Regions from separate parts of the Gracilibacillus sp. HCP3S3_G5_2 genome, predicted to be linked through region 4. Evidence: riboswitches for the same ligand, from Rfam matches in the RefSeq annotation. Region 4 holds a riboswitch; each other region holds the start of a gene.
The links. Region 4 has a riboswitch for thiamine pyrophosphate ahead of tenA (thiaminase II). Riboswitches for the same ligand answer to the same signal wherever they lie in the genome.

Region 1: it holds a riboswitch for thiamine pyrophosphate, as region 4 does, so the genes downstream of both, ACTNEP_RS12940 (ECF transporter S component) here and tenA (thiaminase II) in region 4, are expected to answer to the same signal.
Region 2: it holds a riboswitch for thiamine pyrophosphate, as region 4 does, so the genes downstream of both, tenI (thiazole tautomerase TenI) here and tenA (thiaminase II) in region 4, are expected to answer to the same signal.
Region 3: it holds a riboswitch for thiamine pyrophosphate, as region 4 does, so the genes downstream of both, ACTNEP_RS00270 (ABC transporter substrate-binding protein) here and tenA (thiaminase II) in region 4, are expected to answer to the same signal.

The regions. Positions count from the first base shown of each region.
Region 1 is NZ_JBQHXU010000008.1:90,841-94,901, reverse strand. It holds gene ACTNEP_RS12945 (ABC transporter ATP-binding protein) at 1-732, opposite strand, end outside; gene ACTNEP_RS12940 (ECF transporter S component) at 734-1,324, opposite strand; TPP riboswitch at 1,479-1,585, opposite strand; lysine riboswitch at 1,733-1,915, shown strand; gene dapA (4-hydroxy-tetrahydrodipicolinate synthase) at 2,057-2,947, shown strand; gene ACTNEP_RS12930 (M20 family metallopeptidase) at 3,001-4,061, opposite strand, start outside.
Region 2 is NZ_JBQHXU010000001.1:220,678-224,738, forward strand. It holds gene ACTNEP_RS01110 (thiazole synthase) at 1-41, opposite strand, end outside; gene thiS (sulfur carrier protein ThiS) at 48-251, opposite strand; gene thiO (glycine oxidase ThiO) at 268-1,380, opposite strand; gene tenI (thiazole tautomerase TenI) at 1,373-1,990, opposite strand; TPP riboswitch at 2,138-2,233, opposite strand; gene ACTNEP_RS01130 (ferritin-like domain-containing protein) at 2,373-2,816, shown strand; gene ACTNEP_RS01135 (M20 metallopeptidase family protein) at 3,094-4,061, shown strand, end outside.
Region 3 is NZ_JBQHXU010000001.1:54,477-58,537, reverse strand. It holds gene ACTNEP_RS00280 (metal ABC transporter solute-binding protein, Zn/Mn family) at 64-1,185, shown strand; gene wrbA (NAD(P)H:quinone oxidoreductase) at 1,325-1,924, shown strand; TPP riboswitch at 2,077-2,186, shown strand; gene ACTNEP_RS00270 (ABC transporter substrate-binding protein) at 2,270-3,244, shown strand; gene ACTNEP_RS00265 (thiamine-binding protein) at 3,258-3,551, shown strand; gene ACTNEP_RS00260 (ABC transporter permease) at 3,647-4,061, shown strand, end outside.
Region 4 is NZ_JBQHXU010000006.1:148,197-152,257, reverse strand. It holds gene ACTNEP_RS10860 (methyl-accepting chemotaxis protein) at 1-868, shown strand, start outside; gene ACTNEP_RS10855 (DinB family protein) at 1,182-1,667, shown strand; TPP riboswitch at 1,793-1,890, shown strand; gene tenA (thiaminase II) at 2,029-2,712, shown strand; gene ACTNEP_RS10845 (GntR family transcriptional regulator) at 3,066-3,443, shown strand; gene ACTNEP_RS10840 (ABC transporter ATP-binding protein) at 3,443-4,061, shown strand, end outside.

The DNA.
Region 1 (4,061 bases), on a different contig from region 4:
AGGAAGCTGACGTACATAGTCATCCCAAATGTGTGGATACCATACCCCGTATTGATATAGCCTTGCTTTAAATTGATTAAAGATTACGTTTGGGTCACCATCAGCGACTATTTGACCAATATCGTCCATTATGATCACTCGATCAACTAATGGTAATACATGTTCGATTTTATGCTCAACTATCACAACCGTTTTATTCTCTGCTACTTCCTTCAATGTATCCCAAACTTGCTTTGTACCTAGTTGGTCGAGCATAGCTGTTGGTTCATCAAGAAACAACACTTCAGGTTCCAACGCTAATACAGATGCTATCGCCAGACGTTGTTTCATTCCACCGGATAATTGATGAATAGAAGTGTGTGGATCATCTAATTGTAAACCAACTTGTTCTAAATAATATCTAATTAACTCCTTCATCTCTTGTTGAGGCTTATATCGGTTTTCTAGAACAAAGGCTATCTCTTCATCTACATAAGGCATACAGAATTGCGTATCCGGATCTTGAAAAACCATCCCGTATGATGCGGAGATCGTAAGTTTATCTGCTTTAATCGGCACTTCTATCACATCTGGTATTAAACCAGCCAATATCTGAAGTAAGGTGGATTTCCCTGAACCTGATGGACCAACAAGTAATACTTTTTCCCCTTCTTTTATGGATAAAGATAAATTTTTAAATAATAAAGATGCTGTATTCGGATATTTAGCTCGCAGATTTTTAACCTCTAACATATTATTTTACCTCATCATCCAATATTTTATAATCATCTTCAGAAATTGGGCGAATTGCCTTTGTTACTCCGGTTTTATCTAATGCTTTTACTAGATAGTAAGCAAAAAAACCTGTAATCAAGATAGAGCCTATTACTCTATTCACTATTAATAACATAAGATTCCAAGCAGCTAATGAATCGATATAGCCATAATATACATCTAGTATAAGCGATCCAATGGCAGCCCCTACTGCTGCCAAGCAAACTACATATAATCGGTAACTCTTGTATCGATACATGGCAAATATGAGTTCACAACCTATTCCTTGGACAAGACCATATAACAACAAGGATATCCCCCATTGGCCACCAAACAAAAATTCTCCTTGTGCAGCTGCAAGTTCCGCTAATAAAGCAACACCAGGCTTACGAATAATGAGAAAAGCAACAGTCGCTGCCATAAACCACATACCATAAATTAATTGATCAATGTGTAAGCCCAACACCCCTACAACACTGTATAATGGTCCCCAAATCTTATAAATAACACTAAAAATAAATGCGATGACAATTGTAATTAAAATATCGGTTAATGTTAACGTTTTTTTCATGTTCGCACCTCTTTCCTTTTAGGATAAATTAATATTTTCTTGTAGTATCAGTCTATCTTATCGCTAAGTACCCCTCCTTTAAACACACAAATAGCCACTATCCATACATTCGTAGAGATAGTGGCTATATTTATCCATATAAAGGTATCACTATATAAGATATTTGCCACTTCCCTACGCTGGTATTAACCAGATCAGGTTCTAAGGGTCTTAAAGTAATACTTTAATCTCAGTCTTTACAAGACACCCCTAGTGGAATGTGTTTATACTATTTAATTCGACTTCATCATATCAAATTTTTCCATATTGTCAAGATTTTTTTATAAATCGGATTGCATCCATCGATATTTTTTGGTATAGTTGGTACCAACGTAAAACAATTAAATATTTTGCTTCAATTTTTATTGAAGTGAGAATAGAGGTGCAAAAACCATTAGTACATAGTTGGAGACTGATGCTGTCTGTGAAGACTATGGAAAGGGGAATTTGCCGAAGTAATCTAAGTATGCATCTGCTTATTTTACTGGTCCTTCATTGAATAAATGCAGGGCTGTCATATAGTGAAGAACTATATGGAGGGCTATCTCACGCATCGAACCTAATGTGAATTCAAGATGCAACAGTGATACCCTCATTGTTGCATCTTTTATTTGTTGTAGGCGATGAGATACCCTCTATTCAATGAAAATATCATCAAATTGTTTTAAATCTTTGAATAGAGGTGGATATATTATGAACTTTGGACGTGTACTAACAGCAATGGTAACTCCTTTTGATCAAAATGGGGACATTGATTACGGAAAAACGGAAAGATTAATTAACTACTTATTACAAAATGGAACAGATGCATTAATTGTAGCGGGAACAACGGGTGAATCTCCTACTTTATCAAAAGAAGAAAGAATTTCCTTGGTTAAATATGCTGTTAAAACGGTTAATGGTCGCGTACCAGTTATAGCTGGAACTGGATCAAATAATACACGTGAAACTATCGAGTTGACAAAAAAAGCAGAATTAATTGGTGTAGATGGAATTATGCTTGTGGCGCCTTATTATAATAAACCATCACAAGACGGTCTCTTTCAGCACTTTCAAGCAATTGCGCAATCTACTAACCTACCTGTGATGTTATATAATGTTCCAGGAAGAACAGGTGTAGATATCAGTCCTGAAACGATTATTGAACTGTCAAAAATAGTTAACATCGTATCCGTGAAAGAGGCTAGCGGAAACCTTGAGGCGATGACGAAAATAATTCGTGACACTGACGAAAACTTTTCTCTTTACAGTGGCGATGATAGTTTAACACTTCCAGCTGTAGCTATTGGAGCTGATGGAATTGTTTCTGTCGCTTCGCATATTGTCGGGAATGAAATGAATGAAATGGTTATGGCTTGTCAAAACGGTGATATTCGAAGAGCACAGGAACTACATCATTTCTTGCTGCCAATCATGCAATCGATGTTTATGGCACCAAGTCCAACACCTGTAAAAGCTGCTCTAGGAATGAACGGGCTGGACGTCGGAGGAGTTCGATTACCGCTAATACCTTTAAATGATGAAGAAAAACAATTATTAAGACACCAGGTACATTTTTTGCGAGAAAATTATGATGTTGGATAGGCAAAATGCAGTTCACTAGTAGAGTGAACTGCATTTTTAGTATATAAAATGATTCAATACGATTTTGCTAATTCGGCAATTACATGAGCGAGAAGTAGTGTTCTTGGGACGAATGATTCTAACTCAAGATATTCGCTTTCTCTGTGTGCCCGTCCACCAACAGGGCCAAGTCCATCGACTGTAGGTATGCCTAATGCTGAAGTAAAAGAGGCATCTGACCCTCCACCAGTTTCGGTATCTTTAATAAAAATATCTAATTCATCCCCGACTCGTTTAATAATACGTAACAGTTTTTCTGTTTGTTCCGTTTTTTCCATCGGCGGGCGATTAATGCCACCTTCTATTTTGACTTTGGTTCCGTCCACTTCCGTACTCGCTATAATTGTAGCTATTTGTTCTTTAATTTCTTCCGCTTGCTCCTGTGTTCTAAAACGTACATCTACTTCTGCTGTCGCATGATCAGAGATAGTATTGACTGATGTGCCCCCTTCAATTAAGCCTACATTAACATGGATGCCCTCTTCTTCATCGGTAATATCATATAATTGAATAATTTTGTGTGCTAATTCCTCAATCGCACTTCTTCCTTTTTCAGGCTCAATGCCAGAATGTGCCGCTTTTCCAATCACCTCTAATTTATAAAGCCCTTTTCCTCTTCTTGCTGAGACGATTGCTCCGTTTTTACGAGCTGGTTCCATTACTAATGCATATTTTTTATTTTGAGCATGTTTTTCGATTAGTTCTCGAGAGGTTGGAGAACCTATTTCTTCATCACTTGTCAGTAATATTTCGACTTGATCGACCGAACTATTGTTATTTACTAGCAATGCTTTCATTGCATAATACACGGAAACAAGACTAGCTTTCATATCGATTACACCTGGTCCATATGCTTTATTCGCATTAATATGGAAAGGTCTTTCACTAGCTGTTCCTTTTTCAAATACGGTATCCATGTGAGTAAGAATTAAAATAGTTGGTTTGGAGATATCCACATTCTTTCTTCTTAGTATCAAATGATTACCATATTTCTTCTGTTTCACTTCACCTACTACAAAGTCTATTGCTTGATAATATTGTTTCATGATAGCTCCGACTTTATCGACTCCAGCTT
Region 2 (4,061 bases), on a different contig from region 4:
AATAACCTAGACTGAAATGAATATTTTCCTATTTTAAGCATATTTCTTCATCCTCCTCCAACAAAATGGACAATTTCTAATCGGTCACCTTCCGAAATTGCCGTCTCTTTATGATCTTCTTTTCTTAAAATCGTTTGATTATGCTCTACTATTAATGACTTCTTCTCCAAGGACAACTCTTTCAGTAATTCTTCTATATTACGGATACCATCCCTAACTATTAACGATTCACCATTTAAAATAAGCTCCAAGAACACTCCTCCTCTTTTATAAAGTCATTAGACGTTCTCTATTTAAGAAAAACGCATCCAAATATGCTTGATTAACTTGTTTTCCTTCCACAAGATCCGACATAAATTTGGACGTTTGCGGTGCGAGCAAGATGCCATTGCGATAATGCCCTGTAGCTACAAATAGTCCTCGTACATCTGGCACTTCCCCTAAATATGGAAAGCCGTCTTTTGTTAAGGGACGTATACCAGCCCAAGCCTTTTCTATTGTTGCCTCATTTAATGCTGGTACAATTTGTTGAGCACGAGATAACAAATGTAGCACACTTTTCACCTTCACATTTTTATCCGTCTGATTCGGTTTTGATGTAGCACCGATGATCATTCGATTCCCTCTTTTCGGAACGAGATAACAATCCTCCGTAAAAATGGTTGATTGAATAAGTGGCTTATCTGTTTTTACGGACAGACACTCCCCTTTTACAGGTGTTAGCTGATTAATATATGGGAAAAAATAAGAGCTCTTAAATCCACCACTCACTATAATACAGTCTGCGTTATACACCTTCTCTACCGTCTTCACGCCGGTCACTTTTCCATTTTCCACTACTATCTTTTGGACCCTTGTCTGTTCCTTTATGACGGCACCATAATGTAATGCAGATTTTGCAAATGCTTTTGTTAAGTGGGGTGCGGATACTTGACCTTCTTTCGGACAATAAAGTGCAGCATAAAAATTGGAAGCAATTTCTTTTTCCGGTAAACTTGTTGGTGGAATTATCCTAGCTTCTGCACCTTGCTGTGTTTGAAATTCAGCTATTTTGGTTAACTTATCTATTTCATGCTGATGGTAGGCAAGTTTAATTGCACCTTTTTCAATGAACTGAATGTCCACACCACTTTTATCTTGCAACTCCTCCGCTAAAGCAGGAAATAATCGCCTGCTTTCTTTGGCAAATTGAAATAAAGGGGAATCCTTTTCAAATTCCATTTGTACGCCTAACATACCGGCAGCTGCACTAGAGGCTTCAGCAGCAATAGTATTTTCTTCTAACAGCAGAGTCTGATAACCTCTTTTACTCAATTCATAGGCAATCGAAGCCCCCATAACTCCTCCACCGACAATGATTTGATCATATCGATTATTCAATTTGTTCCTCCCTCCTTATCTCGAACACTTTACGATAATTCTTCAATGCTTGAGCTGGATCTTCGGCATCCCATACTCCTGACATAACCGCTACACCTCTTGCCCCAGCTTTTAGTACATCGCTAATATTTCGTTCTGTCATTCCACCAATGGCAATAATAGGAGTGGAAACATTGTTCACTACTTCCGTTAAGGTAGTAATCCCCCTTGGCTCTATCCCCGGTTTAGAGTTACTCGAAAAAACATGACCATATAGTAGAAAATCTGCACCATCTTGTTCGTAATCTATCGCTTCTTTTAGAGAATGAATAGACTTACCTATACGGAGTCCCGGGAATGACTTTTTTACTTTAGCGACCGGAATACTGTGATATGCCAGTTGAACTCCCATGCACTTGCTAACCCATGCGACATCTATACGGTCATTAACTATGATTCGATCTGCCGGAACGCCAGCTTTTTGCAAAAAACCAATCATTGTCAGAATCTCTTTTGCTGTTTTGGTCTTTTCGCGAAGGTGAATAAAATCAATCTGATCGATATTCTCTGCTACTAGCTGTAGATGTTCTTCTGTTGCTCTGCCATTTGTAATAAGGTGAAGTCCTTCCATTAATTAATACTCCTTTTGTAGAGGTAGTGATGAAGAAAAGTTTAGTCGAGTCGATATTATACTAGACTTATTGCATGATCCTTTATTCACATAAAAAACCACCCATCCAGCATGGATGAGTGGTATGTATTAAAAGCTACTTGATCATTGCTTTTCCTACCACTTCCCTCCGCTGGTGTTAACCAGATCAGGTTCAAAGGGTCCGAATTTCGTCTCAGCCAAATGGCTCCCCTAGTGTTCTTACATATAATTTTTACTTACAGGAAAAGGATAACATATGATACAAATTTCGCCAACCAAAATAATCTCATTTATATGTTTATTATTCTTCTCTAAGGGTAGATATATAATGGAAAATGAAAATGAAAGGATGTTGGATAGAATGGGACAAGATCAAGAAAAATTACAGGCTCTAATTGATGGATTAAACGAAGACCTAGCAAATGAATATGCTGCAACAATTATGTATACGTATCACGCATCAGTTGTATCTGGTCTATATCGTTCCTTCTTAAAACCATTTTTCGAAGATGAAATAAATGACGAAATAGGACATGCTTTATACTTATCGGATAAGATCAAAACACTAGGTGGTACACCAACAACAACCCCAGCGAAAGTCGAACAATTAACAGACGTCAAAGCGATGTTAGAAGCTACTTATCAAGCCGAAAAAGAAACTATTGAACGCTATGAAAAAAGAAAACAACAAGCAGATGAACTTGGCTTAACAGAACTTGTCGTAAAGTTAGAGGATATTATTGCAGATGAAACGAATCATAAGGAAGAAACAGAACGACTTTTGTCAGACAAGAGCTTTCAATAAAGTGAAACGATGATCGGTGAATCTTTTTCTCTACGGATCATTAGCGAAACGAACAGAATGTATATCCTTAGCTCCTTGTGTTAGTGTGAAGCTTGGAGTAAAAGATGATTAGCACGTGATAAGCTCTCACCTCCCTTTTCTAGATGCGAGAAAACAACTTCCAAAATCCTTTGGTAGTTGTTTTTTATTTTCTCCTACTGCTTCCAGTCATTCTCACAATAAGGATAGACTACTAATCTATGATATAATGGAAATAAAATTTTTATGGGGTGAGGGTATGAGGGACAATTTATTTACGGAAATTGATGCTTTATATGATGAAATGGTGGAAATGCGCAGGTTCTTACACCAATATCCCGAGCTTTCCTTTCAAGAATACAAAACAGCCGCATTTATTCAAGAACAATATAGAATACTAGATATTCCGTATCAAGCAAATGTCGGAGGCAATGGTGTTGTTGCTACTTTAAAAGGTGCTAAGCCCGGTAAAACGGTTGCATTGCGTGCTGATTTTGATGCTCTACCAATTCAAGATCAAAAAGAACTCCCATACAGATCAAAAATTGATGGTGTAATGCATGCATGTGGTCACGATGGTCACACTGCAACATTACTTGCAGTTGCAAAGGTTTTAAAAAAGCATCAGGAAGACCTCACTGGTACTATTGTATTTATTCATCAGCATGCAGAAGAACTTGCTCCTGGTGGTGCTAAGCCTATGATTGAGGCTGGTGTATTAGAGAATGTTGATGTCATTTATGGTACACATCTCTGGACAAATACTCCATATGGTATCGTGCAAACAGCCCGAGGGAACTTCATGGCAGCAGCAGATCACTTCACTATTCGTATCAATGGGAAAGGTGGTCACGGCGCCATTCCCCATCAGACTAAAGATCCAATTGTAGTTGGCTCACAACTTATAACCAATCTACAGCAAATCGTTAGTAGACGTATCGATCCATTGGAAACGGCCGTTGTGTCAATTGGTCAATTCCATGCCGGTAATGCATACAATGTAATTCCAGATATAGCAACAATCGAGGGTACAGTCCGTACGTTTAATCTTGACGTACAACAGTTTATCAAAGAGGAAATCGAAAAAGTAACAAAAGGCACTTGCGTTGGTTATGATGTATCATATGATTTTCATTACTCCTTTGGCTATAGCCCTGTTATCAATCATGCAGAACATGCTGAAAAGGTTTTAACTGCTGCCAAACAGGTCCAAGAAGTGACGAAAGT
Region 3 (4,061 bases), on a different contig from region 4:
ATTTTTTTCTGTCATCAATCGTAATGATTATGTTTTGATACATACAGGGGGGAGTAAGGAAGAATGAAAAAGATAGGAATTATTTTGTTCTTCGTCATGATTATGTTACTAGTAGGTTGTAATACCAGTGAAGGTTCCCAAACAACTGAAAGTAATGAAGGAACAAGTGAAGAAAAACTGAAAATTTATGCGACATTATTTCCATTAGCTTATTTTGCTGAAGAAATTGGTGGAGAGTATGTAGATGCCGAAATGATCATTCCACCTGGATCAGATGCACATAGTTTTGAACCCACATCAAAAATGATGGTTGATATAGCGGAAGCAGACATGTTTTTGTTTAATGGTATAGATATGGAAACATACGCAGGTACAATTAAAGACGCCTTAGATGGAGAAGATGTATTAATGCTTGAGGCTGCTGACGGAGTATCATTATTAGACCATGCACATGACCATGGAGATGAAGAGCATAGCCATGAAGAAGATCATGACCATGGAGTTGAAGAACATAGCCATGATGAAGATCATGACCATGGAGATGAAGAATATAGCCATGAAGAAGACCACGACCATGGAGATGAAGAGCATAGCCATGAAGAAGATCATAACCATGGAGATGAAAAACATAGCCATGATGGACATGATCATGCACACGGTGATAAAGATCCACACGTATGGCTAGATCCAGTTCGTTCGATTGATCTTGCAAGTAACATTAAAGATGCACTGATTGAATTAAAACCAGAGCAAGAAGAAGTTTTCCAAGAGAACTTTGAGGATCTTGAAGCTCGTTTAACTGAATTGGATGAGGTATTCCAAGAACGCTTAACCTCAACTGAGAATAATGAAATACTTGTGGCCCATGCTGCATATGGCTACTGGGAGGACAGATATGGTATCGAACAGATTGCGATATCTGGTATATCGCCTTCTCAAGAGCCGTCTCAAAAAGAATTGGAGCGAATTATTGATCATACGAAGAAATCAGGTATTAAATATCTAATGTTTGAGCAAAATATTGAACCAAATGTAGCGCAAGTAATTCAATCTGAAGCAAATGTAGAGTCACTTCAGTTTCATAATTTAGAAGTATTGACCGAGGAAGATATAGAAAATGAAGAAACGTATTTTACGTTGATGGAACGTAATCTAGAAGCACTGACAAAGGCTTTGGATTATTAAGATAAACATGGAGTGCATAATCACTCCGTGTTTTTTGTATACAGATATAACAGTAAAACATTAGGGAATAAATAAGGAATACATTTCAAAAAAGTGGGCAAAACAAAAATATTAAAGAATGAAAAGGAGTTTTATCAACATGATAAAATTAGCAGTGGTTTACTATAGTTCAACAGGAATAAATTATCAATTAGCAAATTGGGCAGCAGAAGCAGCAAAAGAAGCTGGAGCGGAAGTGAAAGTCGTGCGCGTTGCAGAGACAGCACCAAAAGAAGCGATTGCACAGAATACAGACTGGGAAAAACACATGGAAGAAACTAAAGATATCCCTGTTGCCACAACGGAAGATCTTGAATGGGCAGATGCAATTATTTTCAGTACTCCGACTCGATTTGGAAATGTAGCTTCCCAAATGAAACAATTCATTGATACACAAGGAGGTTTATGGGCAGCTGGTAAGACAGTAAACAAAGTTGTTAGTGCAATGACTTCAGCTTCTAATTCACATGGTGGACAGGAAGCAACGGTTTTAAGTCTTTATATATCCATGATGCACTGGGGTGCGATTATCGTCCCACCAGGATATTCTAATGATGTTATTTATCCGGCTGGAGGTAATCCATATGGAACAAGTGTTACACAAAGCCAAGAAGATGGTTCTATGGTAGAAGATGTACAAGCTGCCGTAAAACACCAAGCAAAACGTGTGGTGGACATAGCAAATAAAATACATGGTTAAGGAGAAGAAGCGAACCACTTGGTGAAGAGGTTCGTTTTTTTGTAGGAAAAGAAGAGTAAAAGTTACTCGCCAAGTGCTCTACACTTTTCTACTAGTGAGGTAAAACTTGAAGAAAAGCTGGAATTATGTCAAAGTATTATGTAGCAATAAAATAATGAATGTAGGGGGACCGGTGTTGCCGGTTGAGACTGTATCCGTAAGATGCTGACCCTTAGAACCTGATCTGGTTAGCACCAGCGTAGGGAACATATGAGATATTGGATATCTTTATGTTTGCGCCCTAGGCTAAATGTCTGGGCGTTTTCTTATATGTTCCCTAAGAGAAAGATAAAGAGGGGGATTATGATGAAAAAAGTTTTGCTTGTATTAATTAGCTTTTTTATTCTCACTGGGTGTGGGAATGAAGAAAATGCACAGGAAGAATTAGAGGAGGTTACATTAGTATTAGATTGGACGCCTAACACTAATCATACTGGGCTTTATGTTGCACAATCAAAAGGATATTTTGAAGATGAAGGATTAAATGTAGAAATAGTCATGCCAGGAGAAGCAGGAGCAGATCAGACCGTAGCTTCTGGTCAGGCAGAATTTGGCATTAGTTATCAAGAACAAGTAACAGAAGCACGTACGCAAGATATTCCACTTGTTTCAGTTGCAGCAATAATCCAGCACAATACATCTGGATTCGCCGCACCAGTGGAAAAAGAGATTACATCACCAGCTGATTTTTCCGGAAAAACGTATGGTGGATGGGGTGCTCCTGTTGAGTCAGCAGTTATCGATGCATTAATGAAACAAGAAGATGCCTCCGTAGAAGATGTTGAAATTGTCAATACAGGAAATACGGACTTTTTCACAGCAGTGGAACGTGATGTCGATTTTGCCTGGATTTACTATGGATGGACGGGTATTGAGGCAGAACTTCGTGGAACGGAAATTGATATGATTTACCTCACGGACTATTCGGAAAAATTAGATTACTATACGCCAGTTATTACAACAAATGAAACAATGATTGAAGAAAATCCGGAAACAATTGAACAATTTATGACTGCAGTAACTCGTGGTTATCACGATGCGATTGACAATCCAAGTGAAGCAGCAGACATTTTAACTGAAGCAGTACCGGATCTAGATGAAGAATTAGTTCATGCAAGCCAGGAATGGATTTCACCAAAATATCAAGAAGATGCTGACAGATGGGGTGAGCAATCAGCCGAAGTTTGGCGCAATTACGCAGAATTTATGTTTGAAAATAACTTATTAGAACGTGAACTCGATGTAGAAGCGGCATTTACTAACGAATTTTTACCAGAATAATGGAGGGATATGAATGGCCGAAGCATTAGTAAGTATACAAATCATTCCGAAAACACCAAATGGGGAGGATTCAATCCCTTTCGTTGATGAAGCGATTAAGATCATCGAACAAGCAGGTGTCAAATATCAAGTCAATCCATTGGAAACTACAATGGAAGGGAATCTAGGCGAATTATTAGCTGTTATTGAAAAAATGAACCAGCGTATGCACGAGTTACATTGTCCAAGTGTCATATCACAGGTGAAAATCTATTCACATAAAGATCATCAGGCATCGATGAATGAACTTACCAAAAAATATCGTTAAATGCAAAAGTGGTCAGCAAATTGAACAAGTGGCCAGTAAGCTACCAGAAGTGGCAGCAAACGATGAGAAGTGGCCATTAAATAGGAGCATGCCTCATGTTAAGAAAAGCGTTTTTACCAGTTATCGTGATCGTAAGTCTTTTACTTATATGGGAGGTTTCTAGTCGAATACTTAATATTCCAACTTGGATTCTTCCTGCACCTACAGTTATTATGCAAGAAGCGATCAACGGTTGGGATAATTATCAGCATCATATCGGGTCAACTGTTTTTCTGACTGTAAGTGGATTTGCCATCGGTATCAGTGTAGGGCTAATTATTGCAATAGTCCTTCATTTACTGCCCAAAATTCGAGAAGCGCTCTATCCATTACTTATTATGTCACAAAATATTCCAATTATTGTACTCGCACCACTGTTAGTTATTTGGTTTGGGTTTGGTGTTACACCGAAATTATTAATTATAACTCTTGTATGTTTTTTCCCAGTTGCTGTAGCTACAATCGATGGAT
Region 4 (4,061 bases):
CCAATCTGCAAATGAAGTAAAAGCTGGAACAGAGCAAATTGCAGTTACTATGGAGGAATTGTCTTCAGGTACCGAGGCACAAGCTGAGCATGCTGGGGATGTTGCTAGTAAAATGGGTGAATTCTCACAGAAAGTTCGCGAGGCTAATAGAAATGGTGAGCAAATCGAAACTGCATCCGCAAACGTTTTAAATATGACAGAAGATGGCAGTGAAATGATGAAATCTTCCGTGAAACAAATGGAGCGTATTCATCAGATCGTACAAGAAGCAGTAGTGAAAGTGCGAGGATTAGATGAGCAATCAAAAGAAATTTCAAAGCTTGTCTTAGTTATTAAAGATATTGCAGAGCAAACGAATTTATTAGCTTTAAATGCAGCGATAGAATCGGCACGAGCTGGAGAACACGGAAAAGGGTTTGCTGTAGTTGCGGATGAAGTAAGAAAACTTGCTGAACAAGTAGCAGATTCTGTTACCGATATTACCGGAATCGTCTCCAATATTCAAGATGAATCTGCTAATGTATCTCAGTCACTGGAGCAGGGTTACGGTGAAGTAGAAGCTGGTGCAAGCCAAATCGAAAAGACAGGTGAGACATTTGAACAAATTAACGGTGCAGTAAGTGACATGGTTACGAGTATAAAAAAGGTATCTCAGAATCTGTCAGATATGTCTACTTCCAGTAAAGAGATGAATAGCTCTATCGAAGAAATAGCTTCGATATCAGAACAATCTGCAGCAGGAGTCGAGCAAACGTCCGCATCTGCTCAACAAGCAAGCAGTTCTATGGAAGAGGTATCCTCCAATTCCGATGAATTAGCCAAACTAGCTGAAAAATTAAACAGCCTTGTACGGAAATTTAACATATAAAAAGAGATGAGGCTGAGACAAAAGTGTTTTTTATTTAGCAAATTCCGAACATAAATGGTGCGAATACCCGCGCAGGAAATATACTCCGCTTTCTCACAGGAGTCTAGGTATATTTCCTACGCGCTATTAGCATATTGTCTGGCTTCTAGACTCCAACATTTTCTTTTTGTCTCAACCTCAGTTTTATGTAGTGATAACTAGCTAAAGCAATTTCCCTTTCCTCAGGTATGATAGTGCAATGCCATATACCAAAAAATACCTATTATTGTTATAATGAAAATAATAACAGGTAGGACAAGGAGAGTGGATAGATATGGAGAAAATGGATCAATTAATTAAGGAATTTGCACGATTTACTGAATGGAGCCATTCTTTAACGAAATTAGAGGATAATCTATTCTATACGCCAATTAAAAAGGGGAAATGGTCCCCAGCAGAAATTATTAGTCATATTACCTCTTGGGATCGCTACATGATGAAAGATTTACTTCCTAAAATGAAACCTAATGCAAATATTAAAAGTGTTGAATTTGACATCATCAACCAACCAGCTGCCGAGTACGCTTTATCAGGTGTAACAAAAGAACAATTATTAAAGGAACAAATCGAAGCAAGGAACGAATTAGTCCAAGTATTGAAAGGGAAAACTGAGGAAGAGTTTTATGCCCCATTTACATTGAATGGTGAAGAAATCGATCAATACTCAGGCTATCCTCATTCTCTATTTAATTATATTAGCTCTTTTGTCTGGCATGATAATCACCATAAAGAACAGATTGAAGAGTTTTTAAGGAGTTAAAATTTTCTCATTTAGTATTGACTACTTTAGGTAGTTTACGGAAGCAGAAATTCTAATGAAATATCCAGGTGTTTGCCTTTCCAAATAGCTGTTCGTATACTAAATAGTAGAACTAAATAAAAGAACCATTCGACTAGGGGAGCATGCAAGTGCTGAGAGAAGAATTCGACCCTTTGAACCTGATCTAGTTAACACTAGCGTAGGAAAGTGGAATTGGTAGTCATATAGATTGATCTATTATCTGTATATTACTAAACCCATCTTCCTTACATAGGGGATGGGTTTTTTCTACTGTATCAACCTTACTATCAACTTTCACGACATTCACCGCTTACTACAATTTTAAAAAGGAGAGAACAAAATGAGCACATTATTTACAGAACGTCTATGGAAAAGGGTGGAACCAATTTGGAACTCCTATTTAGAGCATCCGTTTGTAAAAGGATTGGGTGATGGCACATTAGAACAGGATAAGTTTAAGCATTGGTTAAAGCAGGACTATGTCTATCTAATTGATTATGCGAGGCTTTTTGCGATCGGAAGTGCAAAAGCAGATGATTTAGAGAAAATGACAACGTTCGCAAAGCTGTTACATGGTGTGTTAGATGTGGAAATGGATTTGCATCGTAAATATGCAGCAGAATTCGGTATCACTAAAGAAGAGTTGGAAACAACAGAACCTTCCGCTATTACAACGGCCTATACGAGCTATATGTTGAATTTGTCTCAACGCGGTGGAGTCGAAAATGTTGTTGCATCGGTACTTGCTTGTGAATGGAGCTACAATTTTATTGGGAAGTCACTGGCGCAATTACCCGAGGCGTTAGATAATAATTTTTACAGCAGTTGGGTGGAAATGTATAGTTCTGATGAATTTACGACATTAGCAGAAGAGACTAAACAGTTGATGAACGATATTGCGGAAGGGAAGCCAGAACAAGAACTAGTCATGCTCGAGGAAATTGTTCTGAAGACTAGCCAGTTTGAATACATGTTTTGGGATATGGTGGAAAATAAAGAAGACTGGCCGGTAAATCTATCATAAGACTATGATCAGTGGGAGCTTACAGACATTACGCACCGTGATAAATTGTTATAAAAGCAAAGGGATTGCCCAATAAGGTAACTTGTTGGGTAATCTTTTTTTGGGTAAAATCTTAAAATTCTAACATGTTGATCTCTACTCTTTTATCAACGAACGCAGAAGGAAACATAAAGATTTGTCGTAAAAGTTTTGAAAAACTATCAAAGCTAGCACCAATAGCGTAGGACCGATGTGATTATACAATCTAATAACGTTGATAATTGTTACATAAAAAAAGAGTTGCATAACAAAGTAATTTTGTGTATATTGTATATAAAGTATATATACAATATTTCGCGAGAGAGGTTTTTTGCATGCAAATTATTATTTCGAATAATTCGAAAGAGCCGATTTATGAGCAAATATATGCTCAAATTAAGAAACATATTTTGACGAATGAATTACAAGCAGGCCAATCCTTACCATCAATGCGTCAATTAGCGAAGGATTTAAATATAAGTGTGATTACGACTAAGCGTGCTTATGAAGAACTAGAGAATAATGGCTTTATTTATTCTGTTGTTGGCAAAGGTTCGTTTGTGTCTGAGCAAAATAATGAAATGATGAAAGAAAGAAAAATGCAAGTTATTGAAGAACAATTAATGACTGCTATACAAAATAGTAAAGAAATCGGTGTAACACTTACTGAATTAAAAGAGCTGCTCACCATGTTATACAGGGAGGAAGAATAATGGAAAATGTAATTGAATTCAAGCAAGTCAATAAATCATTTGATGGTTTTCAACTGAAGGATTTTTCTATGACTGTGAAAAAAGGGTTTGTAACCGGGTTTATTGGTGGAAATGGAGTCGGAAAGTCTACTACTATCAAATTGATGATGAATTTATTGCAGCCTGATAGCGGGACAATTTCGATATTTGGTTTAAATTATCAGGAGCATGAGAAGGAGATTAAGCAACGAATTGGTTTTGTTTTTGATGAAAATGTCTTCTACGAACATCTTACCTTGACACAAATCAAAAATATTATAAAACCTGCATATAAAAATTGGGATGATTCATTATTCGAGTTCTATGTGAGTAAATTTGAACTGCCTTTAAAAAAGAAAATCAAGACCTTTTCAAAAGGAATGTTAATGAAAGCTTCTCTAACAATCGCCTTATCCCATCATGCCGAATTAATTATTATGGATGAGCCTACATCTGGTCTGGACCCAGTATTTCGCAGAGAGTTTTTAGATGTGTTGCATCATTTAATGGAAAGTGAGGAAAAGACCATCTTTTTCTCCACTCATATTACAACAGATTTAGATAATATTGCAGACTACATTACGTTTATTGATAAAGGAA